DNA from 2 places in the Streptococcus lutetiensis genome. Region 1 is predicted to be linked to the other one. Evidence: a T-box and tRNA genes for the amino acid it is inferred to sense, from the RefSeq annotation. Region 1 holds a T-box; the other holds one or more tRNA genes.

What was found. A T-box is a leader RNA that pairs with one kind of tRNA and senses whether it is charged. The one in region 1 lies ahead of trpS (tryptophan--tRNA ligase), so its partner is inferred to be a tRNA-Trp.
Region 2: it has a tRNA-Trp gene. The T-box ahead of trpS (tryptophan--tRNA ligase) is inferred to sense a tRNA for this amino acid. The anticodon was not compared.

What each region holds. Positions count from the first base shown of each region.
Region 1 is NZ_LS483403.1:1,779,501-1,787,226, forward strand. Features, by position in the region: gene DQN23_RS08955 (GRP family sugar transporter) at 1-74, opposite strand, end outside; gene guaB (IMP dehydrogenase) at 320-1,801, opposite strand; gene trpS (tryptophan--tRNA ligase) at 2,025-3,047, opposite strand; T-box leader at 3,104-3,310, opposite strand; gene DQN23_RS08970 (YitT family protein) at 3,521-4,393, shown strand; gene DQN23_RS08975 (ATP-binding cassette domain-containing protein) at 4,487-6,109, shown strand; gene DQN23_RS08980 (YfhO family protein) at 6,204-7,726, shown strand, end outside.
Region 2 is NZ_LS483403.1:332,952-340,677, forward strand. Features, by position in the region: gene DQN23_RS01855 (GNAT family N-acetyltransferase) at 1-160, shown strand, start outside; gene lytR (glycopolymer--peptidoglycan transferase LytR) at 171-1,331, shown strand; gene DQN23_RS01865 (hypothetical protein) at 1,417-1,722, opposite strand; gene DQN23_RS01870 (HIT family protein) at 1,719-2,138, opposite strand; gene DQN23_RS01875 (ABC transporter ATP-binding protein) at 2,202-2,927, shown strand; gene DQN23_RS01880 (ABC transporter permease) at 2,930-3,964, shown strand; gene ccrZ (cell cycle regulator CcrZ) at 4,017-4,838, shown strand; gene trmB (tRNA (guanosine(46)-N7)-methyltransferase TrmB) at 4,838-5,476, shown strand; tRNA gene DQN23_RS01895 (tRNA-Trp) at 5,518-5,589, shown strand; gene DQN23_RS01900 (sensor domain-containing diguanylate cyclase) at 5,841-6,872, shown strand; gene DQN23_RS01905 (bifunctional glycosyltransferase family 2/GtrA family protein) at 6,869-7,726, shown strand, end outside.

The sequences.
Region 1 (7,726 bases):
CCAATTTTGTTGCTGACAAACCCGATACTTCCCCATGCTACCATGGGAATTAATGCAAATAAAATACCCTGCATTTTTTCTCCTTTACGATATGTTTTACAGATTAGTAAACGTTGTTTACATTGTTGTAAATATATAATTAATCATTCGCTGTTTATGAAAACGCTTTTTCAGAAAAGTAAAAGAAAATTTCATGTTTTTTTGCGAACATAGTTACATATTCTATCATAAAACCTACTATTTTGTAAAGGCCTACACAAAAAAATCTCTGATAAGTTTGAAAACTCATCAGAGATTTAACGATTAACCTCAGTTTATCTTAGTGTACTGAGTAGTTTGGTGCTTCATTTGTAATTTGAACATCGTGTGGGTGACTTTCAATCAAACCAGCTCCTGACATTTCAACAAATTGAGCTTTTTCATGAAGAGCTGAGATATCTTCAGCACCAACATAACCCATACCAGCACGAATACCACCAAGAATTTGGAAGACGATATCGGCTACAGCACCTTTGTAAGCTACACGACCTTCAATTCCTTCTGGAACAAGTTTGTTAGCTTCGTTAACAGAACCTTGGAAGTAACGGTCGCTTGAACCTTTCTTCATAGCTGCAATTGATCCCATACCACGGTAAGTTTTAAATTTACGACCTTGGTAGATTTCAGTTTCACCTGGTGCTTCATCTGTACCAGCGAACATAGAACCAAGCATTACAGCATTACCACCTGCTGCCAAGGCTTTAACGATATCACCTGAGTATTTAATACCACCATCGGCGATAATTGTTTTACCATATTCACGCGCAACAGCTGCTGCGTCATAAATAGCAGTGATTTGAGGAACACCAACACCTGCAACGACACGTGTTGTACAGATTGAACCAGGACCGATTCCGACTTTAACAACGTCAACACCAGCTTCGTAAAGGGCACGTGCACCTTCTGCAGTTGCTACGTTACCAGCAATCAATGTACGTTCTGGGAAGTGTTGACGAATCTCAGCAATTTTACGAAGAACACCAGCTGAGTGACCATGAGCAGTATCGATAACAATAGCATCTGCACCTGCTTCAAACAGAGCTTCAGCACGCTCGAATGTATCTGAAGTAACACCGACAGCACCTGCAACTAAAAGACGACCAAATTCATCTTTAGCAGCATTAGGGAATTCAATAACTTTTTCAATATCTTTGATAGTGATAAGACCTGACAAACGTTCAGCTTCATCAACCAAAGGCAATTTTTCAATACGGTGTTCGTGAAGAATGCGTTCTGCAGTTTCCAAATCAGTTCCAACAGGAGCTGTTACCAATTTTTCACTTGTCATGTGTGCAGAAATTGGAGCATGGTAATCTGAGATAAAACGCATATCACGGTTTGTGATAATCCCTACCAATTTACGATTTTCAAGGGTTTCAACAATCGGAACACCACTAATGCGGTAACGTTGCATCAACTCTTCTGCTTCAGAGACAGAATGTTTAGGTGTTAAGAAGAAAGGATCAATAATAACACCATTTTCTGAACGTTTTACTTTACGGATTTCTTCTGCTTGTTCTTGAATTGACATATTTTTGTGAACAACACCAAGACCACCCGCACGTGCAATAGCAATAGCCATTTTACTGTCAGTAACAGTATCCATAGCAGCTGTCACGATAGGAATGTTCAATGTCAAATTTTTTGCAAGTTTTGTTTGCATGTTAACTTCATTTGGAAGAACATGACTTTCAGCAGGAATGAGTAGTATGTCATCAAAAGTGTAACCTTTTTTCAAAAATTTAGTGTCCCAATTTGACATTAAATAACCCTCTTTTCTATATATTTGTAGGGGATTTTTAACCCTAGCTAATTTTTTATTGTTACTATAATAACACGCTAAATTCATTTGTCAATAAATTAAATTCAATTTTTTCCAAAAATTCTTTCCTATATTAGACTGATGATTTTTGCAATTCTCATTTAAAACAAATGTTGTTATCTACCAAAAAACTCCAAGACATCGCCTCAGAGTTCTGTTTATTTTAGAAGTAGTTGATTCCCATAGCTGCTTTAACTTCAGCAAGTGTTTGACCGGCAACTTCACGCGCAGCTTGACTACCTTTTTCAAGCATATTGAAAACTTCGCCCATATCTTTAGCGTATTCCAAACGGCGTTCACGAATTGGTGCTAACTCACGTTCAAGAATTTCAAGAAGGTAACGTTTTGTTTTTACATCACCAAGACCACCACGTTGGTAGTGTTCTTTCATAGCTGCGATATCTGCTTGATCTTCTTCACGTCCAAAGATGTCAAGGTAATGGAAAACCATATTTCCTTCGATTTGTCCTGGATCTTCAACACGGATGTGATTAGGGTCTGTATACATGCTCATTACTTTTTTACGAACAGTATCAGCATCATCTGATAGATAGATACCATTTCCAAGAGATTTAGACATTTTAGCGTTACCATCTAATCCTGGCAAGCGACCAGCTGCTTCGTTTCTAGGGAAAATACCTTCTGGCTCAACCAAAACATCTGTTTTGTAAGTGTGATTGAAACTACGTACAATTTCGCGTGTTTGTTCAATCATTGGTTTTTGGTCATTTCCGACTGGCACATAGTTAGCTTTAAAAGCAGTAATGTCTGCAGCTTGTGAAATTGGGTAAACCAAAAATCCTGTTGGAATTGAGCTACCAAATCCTTTTTGAGCAATTTCTGTCTTAACAGTAGGATTACGCTCTAGACGTGACAATGAAACAAGGTTCATGTAGTACATTGTCAATTCAGCCAATTCAGGAATTTGACTTTGAATGAAAATCGTTGATTTAGCTGGATCAAGTCCTACTGACAAGTAGTCCAAAGCAACGTTTCCAACTGATTCTCTGATAATTTCAGACTCTTTAGCGTGGTCTGTCAAAGCTTGTTGGTCTGCCAAAAAGACAAACATATCATACTTATCTTCATTTTGTAGAAGAACACGATTTTTTAGACTTCCAACATAGTGTCCTAGGTGCAATTTACCTGTTGGACGGTCACCTGTTAAAATAATGGGTTTTGCCATATTATCACCTCAAAATTAATTTCAAAAGTAAAAAATAGCCCCACGTAGTTAAACTACGTGAGGGCGTTGTCAATACGCGGTACCACCTCAATTGATAGAACTAGTCTACCATCTCTTACCACTATATAAAAATTTACACAGTTCATGTAAAGATTATTCTTTTTTACCATCAGTCCATTCATGTAAGCTTACTACTGATTCACAGCACCATCAGCTCTCTAAAAGTACGCGTTTACATTACTCTTCTGAATCTTCTTCATTTTATGAAATTATAAGGTCTTTGTCAAGTTTATACAGTATTTTAGGCGCTTTTATATCTGAGGTATAATTATACATTTTATGTTTTAATCAAATTAAAAAGATTAGAAACTGTGTTTTGGAAGCACTCCTTTTACTAAAAAATCTTGACGTTAAGCCGCTTCTTTGCCATAATATAATCGTTTGTTTTTGTTATAACTAAAGAGGATTAAATTATGAAAAAAAGACTGATTGATTTTGGACTCGTAACTATAGGAGCCTTTATTGCTGCTGTCGGTTTCAATTGCTTTTTCCTTGAAAATCATATTGCGTCTGGTGGCGTTGTCGGATTAGCGGTTAGTTTAAAAGCTTTATTTGGCTGGAATCCTGGTAATTTTGTTATGATTACTAACGTTCCATTATTGTTAGCTTGTTTAATTTTCTTAGGAAAAGAAACCTTCCTTAAAACCATTTATGGGGCATGGATTTATTCTATTTTCGTCAAAGTGACTGAAAATCTGCCGAATCTGACTCATAATCCACTACTAGCTGCGATTTTCGGAGCTGTTATCTGTGGTTCTGGTTTAGGGATTGTTTTCTGGGGAAATTCTTCAACCGGTGGTACAGGTATCATCACTCAAATTCTCCACAAATACACACCGCTTCCTTTGGCAGTAGCCATGACTATTGTCGATGGCTGTAGTGTCGCTATGGGATTTATTGCTTTTGATCCTGATACAGTAATGTATTCGATTATTGCCTTACTCGTCATTGGATATGTCGTTAATAGTATCCAAACTGGTGTTACCTCATCTCGCAATTTGATGATTATCTCACCTAAAAATGACTTGATCAAAAACTATATCTCCACAGAAGCTGACCGTGGTGTCACTGAAATTCCTGTTACTGGTGGTTTTTCTGGCGACCATCAAACCATGTTGATGACAACTGTTTCTCGTCAAGAAGTTCCACGTTTAGAAAAAAATATTCAAAAAATCGATGAAGCTGCCTTTATCGTTGTGATGCCCGCTACACAAGTTATGGGACGTGGTTTCAGCCTTAAAAAATACTATAAACTCAACGAAAAAGATGCCATTTTACCAATGTAACCCAAACGTAACTCAAAGCCCCACTTCTCTAATTGAAAATTGGGGCTTTTTCATGTACAATGAGCTTATAGATAAATAATATGAGGTGAAAAATTGCTTACAGTTTCTGATGTATCACTACGTTTCAGCGATAGAAAACTGTTTGATGAAGTTAACATCAACTTTACAGCTGGAAATACCTATGGTTTAATCGGTGCCAACGGTGCAGGAAAATCTACATTTTTAAAAATCTTGGCAGGAGATATTGAACCAACAACAGGTCATGTTTCCCTTGGTCCAGACGAACGTCTATCTGTTCTTCGTCAAAATCACTTTGACTACGAAGAAGAACGTGCGATTGATGTTGTTATCATGGGGAATGAACGCCTTTATAATATCATGAAAGAAAAAGACGCTATCTACATGAAGCCTGACTTTTCAGATGAAGATGGTGTCCGCGCAGCAGAATTAGAAAGTGAATTCGCTGAGCTTGGCGGTTGGGAAGCTGAGAGTGAAGCTTCACAATTGCTCCAAAACCTTAATATTCCAGAAGACCTTCACTACCAAAACATGAGCGAACTTGCTAATGGTGACAAGGTGAAAGTTCTCCTTGCCAAAGCTCTTTTTGGTAAACCAGATGTTCTTCTTCTTGACGAACCAACCAACGGTCTTGATATCCAATCCATCACTTGGTTAGAAGATTTCTTGATTGACTTTGAAAATACAGTCATCGTCGTATCCCATGACCGTCACTTCTTGAACAAAGTATGTACACACATGGCTGACCTTGATTTTGGTAAAATCAAACTTTACGTCGGTAACTATGATTTCTGGAAACAATCATCTGAACTTGCTGCTCGCTTGCAAGCTGACCGCAACGCTAAAGCAGAAGAAAAAATCAAAGAATTGCAAGAATTCGTTGCTCGCTTCTCTGCTAACGCTTCTAAATCAAAACAAGCCACTTCTCGTAAGAAAATGCTTGATAAAATCGAACTTGAAGAAATTGTTCCATCAAGTCGTAAATACCCATTCATCAACTTCAAAGCTGAGCGTGAACTTGGTAAAGACCTTCTAACAGTCGAAAACTTGTCTGTTAAAATCGATGGTGAGACTGTTCTTGATAATATCAGCTTTATCCTACGTCCAGGCGATAAAACAGCCTTCATCGGACAAAATGATATCCAAACAACAGCTCTTATTCGTGCATTGATGGATGATATCGAATACGAAGGAACTATCAAATGGGGTGTCACAACTAGTCGCTCTTACCTTCCAAAAGATAACTCACGTGATTTTGCTTCAGGGGAATCAATCCTTGAATGGCTTCGTCAATTTGCTTCTAAAGAAGAAGACGATAACACATTCCTTCGCGGATTCCTAGGTCGCATGCTCTTCTCTGGAGATGAAGTTAACAAATCAGTTAGCGTTCTTTCAGGGGGAGAAAAAGTGCGCGTGATGCTTTCTAAATTGATGCTTCTCAAATCAAACGTTCTTGTCCTTGATGACCCAACTAACCACTTAGACTTGGAATCAATCTCAAGCTTGAATGATGGCTTGAAAGACTTCAAAGAATCTATCATCTTTGCGAGTCACGACCACGAATTCATCCAAACACTTGCTAACCACATCGTTGTCATTTCTAAAAATGGTGTGATTGACCGTATCGATGAAACTTATGATGAATTCCTTGAAAATGAAGAAGTTCAAGCAAAAGTTAAAGAACTTTGGAAAGACTAATTATCATGTCGTAATCTAAAATGACTTGACCATATTTTACATTATAGAAAAGAAACAGGTTGGGATTATTATCTCAACCTGTCTTACTAACATTATGAAACTAAAATCTTTTAAACTAACAAATAACACCATTTACTACCTAACAGCATTCTTCTTGCCTTTCGTGATTTTATTTCTAGCCCTTTTAGCTGAAAATATTTCCTTTAACGGTGAGACCACTATTTTAGCTAGTGATGGCTTTCATCAATACGTTATTTTCGCTGAAAATTTACGAAATATTTTACATGGTTCAGATAGCCTCTTTTATACTTTTACCAGTGGACTGGGCTTAAATTTTTATGCTTTAATCAGCTATTATCTTGGTAGTTTCTTCTCACCTTTTGTTTACTTCTTTAGCTTAAAAAGCATGCCCGATGCTATTTATCTCTTTACCCTGCTAAAAGTTGCTTGCATGGGATTAACTAGCTTTTATAGCCTACGCCAACTGTATCCAAAGGTATTAAAACCATTTACCGTTATCCTCTCAAGCTCATATGCGCTGATGAGCTTTGCTATTAGCCAGATTGAGATTAATATGTGGCTGGATGTTTTCATCCTTTTGCCGCTCATTATTCTAGGACTTAATCGATTGCTAAATCAGAAAAAATTCATCTTATACTACCTGACGTTAACCATTCTCTTTATTCAAAATTACTACTTTGGTTATATGGTTGCTATTTTCCTTGTGCTTTATTTTCTTATTCAAATCAGCAAGGAAAGCTGCTTGAAAGTAATTGGACGTCAATGGCTAGACTTTACAGTAGTGTCAATTTTAGCTGGATTGTCTAGTTGCGTAATGCTATTACCTACTTACTTAGACCTGTCAACGCACGGCGAAAAATTTTCTAGCTTTACAGAATGGTTTACAGAGAATTCGTGGTTTATAGACTTGTTTGCCAAAAACTTTGTTGGTGCTTATGACACAACAAAATTTGGCTCAATTCCTATGATTTATGTAGGGATTTTCCCGCTAATCTTAGCTATTATCTTCTTTACCATCAAGTCAATCAAGTGGCAAACTCGCCTAGCTTCTGGCATTGTGTTACTACTCATTATTGCTAGTTTTTACCTTGAACCATTAGATTTAATGTGGCAGGGAATGCACTCACCTAATATGTTTCTTCACCGTTATTCTTGGGCATTTTCACTAATGATGATTCTTCTGGCAGCAGAAACGTTATCACGTCTCAAAGAATTAACTGTTAAGCATTACCTTGTTGGTATTGTTCCACTAGGACTTGGCTTTTTAGCTACGGTACTGCTCAAAAATCATTATCAATTTTTAGAAGCACCACAAATCATTATCACCTTTTCTTTCTTGGCAGCCTACACCATTATATTAATTAGCTACGCTAAGCAGTACTTAACATTTAATTTATTCATTAGCTTTACACTCCTCTTTACAGTATTTGAAATTTCACTTAATACCTATTATCAAATTACAGCCCTAAATAGCGAATGGGTCTTTCCTTCTCGTCAAAGTTATGAGCTTAATTTGACAGATACTGAAAAACTCATTCAAAAAAGTCAAAACCTAAACACGACATTTTATCGTACCGAGGAGCTCCTTCCTCAAAC
Region 2 (7,726 bases), 350 kb from region 1:
GATTCGTCGTTTGGAGCTGACAGTTCAGGCTAGAAATAGCAGAGCTGTTCACCTTTATGAAAAGTTCGATTTTAAGATTGAAGCTACAAAAGAACGTGGCGCAAAAACTAAAGATGGAGAATTTCTTGACGTCTACTTGATGAGTAGGTTGATAGACTAAAAGTAAACAAATGAAACTCGGAAAAAAAATTCTGCTTATGATAGCAGCAATCGTTGTGACAACAGTTGTTGCATTAGGTGTTTATATTACAAGTGCTTACAATTTCTCAACAAGTGAGCTCTCAAAAACGTTTAAGGATTACAAGACGTCTGGTTCAAGTAGCAATGCTATTAAACAGACAAAACCTTTCTCAATTCTCTTGATGGGGGTTGATACAGGGGATTCTGAACGTCATTCAACTTGGGAAGGTAACAGTGACTCAATGATTTTGGTAACTGTTAACCCTAAGACGAAGACAACAACAATGACAAGTCTTGAACGTGATATTCTTATTGAATTAACAGGACCTGAAGATAATGATATGAATGGTGCTCAAGCTAAATTGAATGCTGCTTATGCTTCAGGCGGAGCTCAAATGGCTATTATGACCATTCAAGATTTGCTAGATATTAAAATTGATTACTACATGCAAATCAACATGCAAGGTTTGGTCGACTTAGTTGATGCCGTAGGTGGTATCACAGTCACAAATAATTTTGATTTCCCAATCTCAATTGAAGAAACAGAGCCTAAGTATACGTCATCAATCGAACCTGGAACTCACAAAATTAATGGTGATCAAGCTTTGGTATACGCACGTATGCGTCACCAAGATCCAAAAGGTGACTACGGTCGTCAACAACGTCAACGTGAAGTTATTCAAAAAGTGCTTAAGAAAATTTTAGCTCTTGATAGCGTGTCATCTTACAAGAAAATTCTATCTGCTGTAAGTAAGAACATGCAAACAAACGTTGAAATTTCATCACGTACCATTCCAAGTCTTCTTGGTTATGCGGATTCTCTAAAAAATATTGAAACGTATCAGTTAGAGGGTGAAGGACAAACGATTAATGAAATTTCTTACGAAATCGTAAGTTCTGATCATTTGCTTGAGGTGCAAAACCGTATTAAGAAACAACTTGGTTTAGAAGAAAGCACAGAATTAAAAACAACAGCAGTTCTTTCTGAGAATCTTTACGGTACTTCATCTTATTATAGTAGCGATTATAGCAGTTATGATAGTGGCTATAGCACAGGTTATGACACTGGTTATAGTGATTATAGCAACAGTGGCTACAGTGATTACTCAACCGATACTTATTCACAAGATGCAAGTGCTTATGCATATTAACATAAAAAAGTCGACTATTTGGTCGGCTTTTCATTTTAGATTTGAGAGGCGTACAAAAAGTACTGGAATTTTCCAGTACTTTTTGTTATTGTTCTAATTCTTGGTATTTTGAAAGTGTCGTTTTGATTTGTTCAAGTCGGCTTTTGCTTTCTTGTTCAAATAAGCGACGTTTGTAGTCCAATTCTTGGCTAATGCTTTCAAGTTTTGGTAATTGTTGGTTGATATTATCAATCGCTTTGCTGATTTTTGTAATATCACTGGCAATTTTGTCACTGATGTCGTTAGCATCAGCGATATCGTCTTTAATCTCTTCGCGTTTTTGGTAAGCTTGGTAGGCTGTAAATCCAGCGCAGCCAGCTAGGCCTAAGGCGATAAAAGAGCTTAATTTCATGCTTCCACCTCTTTAGTAATTTGCTCTGCTAATTTTCCAAGAGTTTCAAAATCTAGTTCGTGTTCTGTAAAGTTAAGTGAGAATTCGTCGTCGCTAGCATAACGTGGAATGAGATGAACGTGAGCGTGGAAAACGGTTTGTCCAGCGACTTCTTCGTTATTGTTGACAATGTTCATGCCAACAGCACCAGTTGCTTTTTGAACGGCACGCGTAATTTTTGGCAAGCGCGCAAAGAGTTCTTGTGAAGTTTCTTCAGACATAGCAAGGACGTTACGAACGTGTTCTTTTGGAATGAGAAGAGTGTGTCCTTTAGTGGTTTGTGAAATGTCTAAGAAAGCTAAGACTTTATCGTCTTCATAAACTTTTGATGACGGAATGTCACCTGCGATAATTTTACAAAAGATGCAATTTTCCATTTGAATCACCTATAATCCTTTGATTTTGTTATAATTATTATATCAAAAAAATGTGGGTAGCTTATGTTAAAAATTGAAAATGTCACAGGTGGATACATTAATATCCCTGTTTTAAAAAATATTTCTTTTGAAGTTGGTGACGGTGAGTTGGTCGGCTTGATTGGGCTAAATGGTGCTGGGAAGTCAACGACGATTAATGAAGTTATCGGACTTTTGACGCCTTATCAAGGAAAGATTACGCTTGACGGCTTGACTTTGGCTGATAACCAAGCAGAGTATCGCAAAAAGATTGGCTTTATTCCTGAAACGCCAAGCTTGTATGAAGAGTTAACTTTACGTGAGCATTTAGAGACGGTTGCTATGGCTTATGACCTTGATTTTGATCAAGCGATGGCGCGTGCTAAGGAATTGCTAAAACTTTTCCGTCTGTCTGATAAGCTTGAATGGTTCCCGATTAATTTTTCAAAAGGGATGAAGCAAAAGGTTATGATTGTGTGCGCCTTTATGATTGATCCTTATTTGTTTATCGTTGATGAGCCATTTTTGGGACTAGATCCTTTGGCGATTTCTGATTTAACGGATTTGCTAGCGCAGGAAAAAGCAAAAGGCAAAGCTATTTTGATGTCAACACACGTGTTAGATGCTGCTGAAAAAATGTGTGATCGATTTGTGATTTTGCATCATGGTCAAGTGCGTGCAATGGGAAATCTAGCTGAATTGCGTCAAGCTTTTGGTCAAGAAGATGCTAGTTTGAACGATATTTACATAGCTTCAACTAAAGAGGGATAGAAATGAAAGAAGTTTTTCGAAAACGACGCAGCCTCTTTTTAGGGCAATGTCTGAAATACTTACGTTATGTATTGAATGATCACTTTGTCTTGGTCTTGCTTTTCTTATCAGGTTTTTTGATGGTTCAATACGGAGAACTATTGAAGCATTTTCCAAAGCGGCATTGGTGGCTTGAGGCTATTCTAGTTATTGTGACAGTTGCCCTGCTTAGTCTTGGAAAAATTGCGACTTATATTGAGGCACCAGATAAACTATTTTATTTGCCAAAGGAAGAAGAAGTGGTGGCTTGGATTCATCAAGCGAGAGTGCGTTCTTTTGGTGTTTGGGCAGTTTTGCAAACGGCTGTTTTCTTGTTGTTAGCACCCATTTTCTTTAAATTAGGTTTCTCAATTCCTGTATTTTCGGTACTTTTGCTAATTTTGCTTGGTATCAAGTGGGTGATTATGGCAAGAAAAGAAAAAGTCTTTTTTAGAGATGATCATTTTTCTTGGGAAGCTGCCATTACTTATGAAACTAAGCGTCGTCAATCTATTTTGAAATTCTTTGCTCTCTTTACAACGGTTAAAGGAATTTCAGCAAGCGTCAAACGTCGTGCTTACTTAGATAAGCTTCTTGTTTTGGTTAAGAAAGGTCACGATAAAACATGGTCAAACCTTTATCTTAGGGCTTTTCTTCGCAGTTCAGATTATCTAGCTTTGACCTTGCGTTTAGTTTTGTTAAGTGTTCTTGCTTTGCTATTTATTCCAAATCATTTGGTAGCAGTTGGACTTGCTTTGATTTTGAATTATCTTTTACTGTTTCAGTTGTTAGGACTTGCCCAACATTTTGAGTATCAATATTTAACACGCTTATACCCTATTTCAGAAATACAGAAACTGGCTAATTTAAAGGCTTTGTTGAAGACTTTGTCTTATGTTATTTGCTTGATTGAGCTTCTGCTATGTTTTTCTTTGAAGGCTGCAGGGCTTCTGATTTTGATTACTGTAATTGTTACAGAATGGTATCTTCCTTACAAAATTGCGAAGATGATTGACTAGGGGCTGTAAAACAAGTAAAATAAAGGTGAAGAAAAGTATTAACGTATTATATATGAAAGAAAAGGAGGGCAGACAGGTGACAACAGTATCAGATCAGGAATTGACAATGACACCACTTCGAGGAAAAAGTGGGAAAGCCTTTATTGGTCAATATCCGAATGGTGAAAAAATCTTTATCAAGTTTAACACAACACCAATTTTACCAGCTCTTGCTAAAGAGCAGATTGCGCCACAATTGTTGTGGGTACGTCGCACTGGTAATGGCGATACAATGAGTGCACAAGAATGGCTTGATGGAAGAATTTTGACTAAAGAGGATATGGGTAGTAAACAAATTGTCCATATTCTTTTACGTTTACACAAGTCACGACCATTGGTTAACCAATTGTTACAGTTAAACTATAAGATTGAAAATCCATATGATTTGTTGGTTGACTGGGAAAAAAATGCACCCTTGCAAATTCGTGAAAATACGTATTTGCAAGGGATTGTAAAAGAACTAAAACGTAGCTTACCAGAATTTCGTTCTGAAGTTGCGACTATTGTACATGGGGATATCAAACACAGTAACTGGGTTATTACAACAAGTGGTATGATTTACCTTGTTGACTGGGATTCAGTTCGTTTGACAGATCGAATGTACGACGTAGCCTTTCTTTTGAGTCACTACATTCCTTACACACGTTGGGGTGAGTGGTTGAATTCTTATGGCTATAAAGACAATGAAAAAGTACGCAGTAAAGTTGCTTGGTATGGGCAATTTTCATATCTATCACAGATTTTGAAATGTTTTGACAAACGTGATATGGAACACGTCAACCAAGAAATTTACGGCTTACGAAAATTTAGGGAGTTAGTTAGTAAAAAGAAATAATGCGAGTTAGAAAACGTAAGGGTGCTGAGGAGCACTTAGAAAATAACCCACACTATGTTATCTTAAATCCAGAAGAAGCAAAAGGACATTGGCGTGAAGTCTTTGGTAATGATAACCCAATCCACATCGAAGTTGGTTCAGGAAAAGGGGCATTCATTACTGGAATGGCTTTGCAAAATCCAGATATTAACTATATCGGAATTGACATTCAAGTATCAGTGCTTAGCTATGCTTTGGATAAAGTTCTAGATAGTCAAGCACCAAATGTTCGTTTGTTGCTAGTTGATGGTTCTGATTTGACAAATTATTTTGCGGATAGCGAAATTAATTTGATGTATTTGAATTTCTCAGATCCATGGCCTAAGAAACGTCACGAAAAACGTCGTTTGACTTACAAAACATTCTTAGATACTTACCGTCAAATCTTACCTGAACAAGGTGAAATTCATTTCAAAACGGATAACCGTGGTTTGTTTGAATACAGTTTGGTAAGTTTCTCACAATATGGCATGATTTTAAAACAAGTTTGGTTAGACTTACATGCTAGTGATTTTGAGGGAAATGTCATGACTGAATATGAGGAAAAATTTTCTCAAAAAGGACAAGTCATTTACCGTGTTGAAGCACAATTTCAGTAATTAGTGGACTGGTTAAAGAAGTAGTTATCTAAGCTTCTTTCGGAGAGGTCGCATAGTGGCCGAGTGCGCGTGTAGTCCAATTGGATTCGGGGGTTCAAATCCCCTCCTCTCCTTACACAATTGAATAGTAAAAGATGCCCTTTACTTTATAAATAATGATTAAAAAATTAGGGTATTTTTTATTTTTAATTTTTTTGCTATAATTTACTATAAAATGAGGGTCAGATGATTCTATAGTTATGGGGTTATGAATGGGAAAAACTCTTACCAGAGTTAAGAAATCTTTAAAAATTAGTAACTACAGTTTGATTGTTTGGGAGCAAGCTGCTGGTAGTATGACTACCTAGAAAATGGTAAGGCTGAAATGATTTTAGGAAAAGTAAGTGATTTTTTAATCAAGCACCAAAGATTGTTAACGTACTCGAGTATTTTTGCTGCGTTAATGTTATTAACGCACTTAGTGTATGATGCTTGGATTGATCATGATAATCCTACCATTTTGGTAACCTTGGTCGTGATACTCGTCCTCTGTACCGTAGCTTCTTACCTTAATCGAAGACAACATATATTATCCCACTTTATTTTAGAGAGTGCGAAGCTTATTAATGTCTATGCTGTGGACTTAGATTATCGTTTTATTGCGGTCAATAAGAACGATATTCGGCTTATGGAAGAAGTTTTTCATTTCACTCCCAAAATTGGTGATTTTCCAATGAATTATCTTGATAGTGAAGAGGCTGCGCGTTTAAAAGTGAGTGTTGATCGTGCGAAGAAGGGTGAAACGTTTACATTTATAGATACTATTAAGGCAGGTGATAAAACGCTTTACTGGCAAAACATGTATTCTCCCATTTATAACAATCGCCAAAAGGTGATTGGCGTTTTTTGTTGTGTTCTTGATGTTACAGAGCAGAGAGTTCATGAACTTGAAATACAGAAGATGGCATACGAAGATGTTTTAACACGGGTTCATAATCGACGATATATTGAGCTTGCTTTTGAGGAATGTCTGATGCGTAAAGAAGAAAGGATTACGGTTATTATATCTGATTTGGATAAATTCAAAGAAGCCAATGATACCTTTGGACATGCTACGGGAGATAAAATTCTTATTGAGTTTGGTGATATTTTAACGAAGATAATGCCTGAAAGTGCTGTAATAGCAAGGTTAGGTGGAGATGAATTTGCCATTTTACTCCCTGGAGTTTCTGAAAATCAAGCTGAATTTTTAATAAAACTTGTTCAAGCAGAAATGACTCTCAAAGATGCGGGGGTTACAGCATCTTTAGGTGTTTATACGGACTCTTATCAATCACATAAAAACTTCGTTGATTTTTGTGCAATAGCTGATAAGAAAATGTACGAAAATAAAAGTCAGAAAGGAGAACGTCGATGATGTTTCAAGATGTTGTTATTGTCATTCCTGCCTATGAACCTGATGACCGTTTGTTGGAACTTTTGAAAAATATTCGGGATAAGGAAAATCAAATGTTTGACATTATTTTAGTCGATGACGGTAGTGGAGCTGATTTTGCATCGTTATTTGCAATAGCGCAGAGTAACTATGCTTGTCACTTGCAAAAACACGCTGAGAATAAAGGAAAAGGTCGTGCTTTAAAAACGGCTTTTTCATATATTTTGGATAATTTTCCTAATGCCAAAGGAATTGTGACGATTGATTCTGATGGTCAACATACCTACGAAGACATGATGAAATGTTTGGCTGAATTTTTGCAACATCCTGATAGTTTGGTGCTGGGTGTTAGAACATTTGAAAAATCTGTTCCTTTACGTAGTAAATTGGGAAATTTATTGACAAGAGACGTCTTGGGGGCTATGACAGGTATGAACGTTTCTGATACGCAAACAGGGCTTCGTGTGATTCCTATGTCATGGCTACCAAAACTCTTAACCGTGGAGGGTGAACGGTATGAATTTGAGATGAATATGTTACTTGAGGCAAAAGAGGACAATATTTCAATTTGTGAAGTTGGCATTGCAACGATTTATTTAGAGGAAAATCAGTCATCACATTTTGATGTGATTCGTGACTCGATTAGAATTTACAAGGTTTTCTTCAAGTACATTTTTTCATCATTGTTTTCCTTCTTGGTTGATATTGTTGCTTTTACGATTTTAATTTCTTTGTTTAATGGATTGAGTTTTAGTGCGGTGACGTTAGCTTCGGTTTTAGCGCGTGCGATATCATCTGTTGTTAATTTCACCTTGAATCATAAAGTGGTTTTTAAA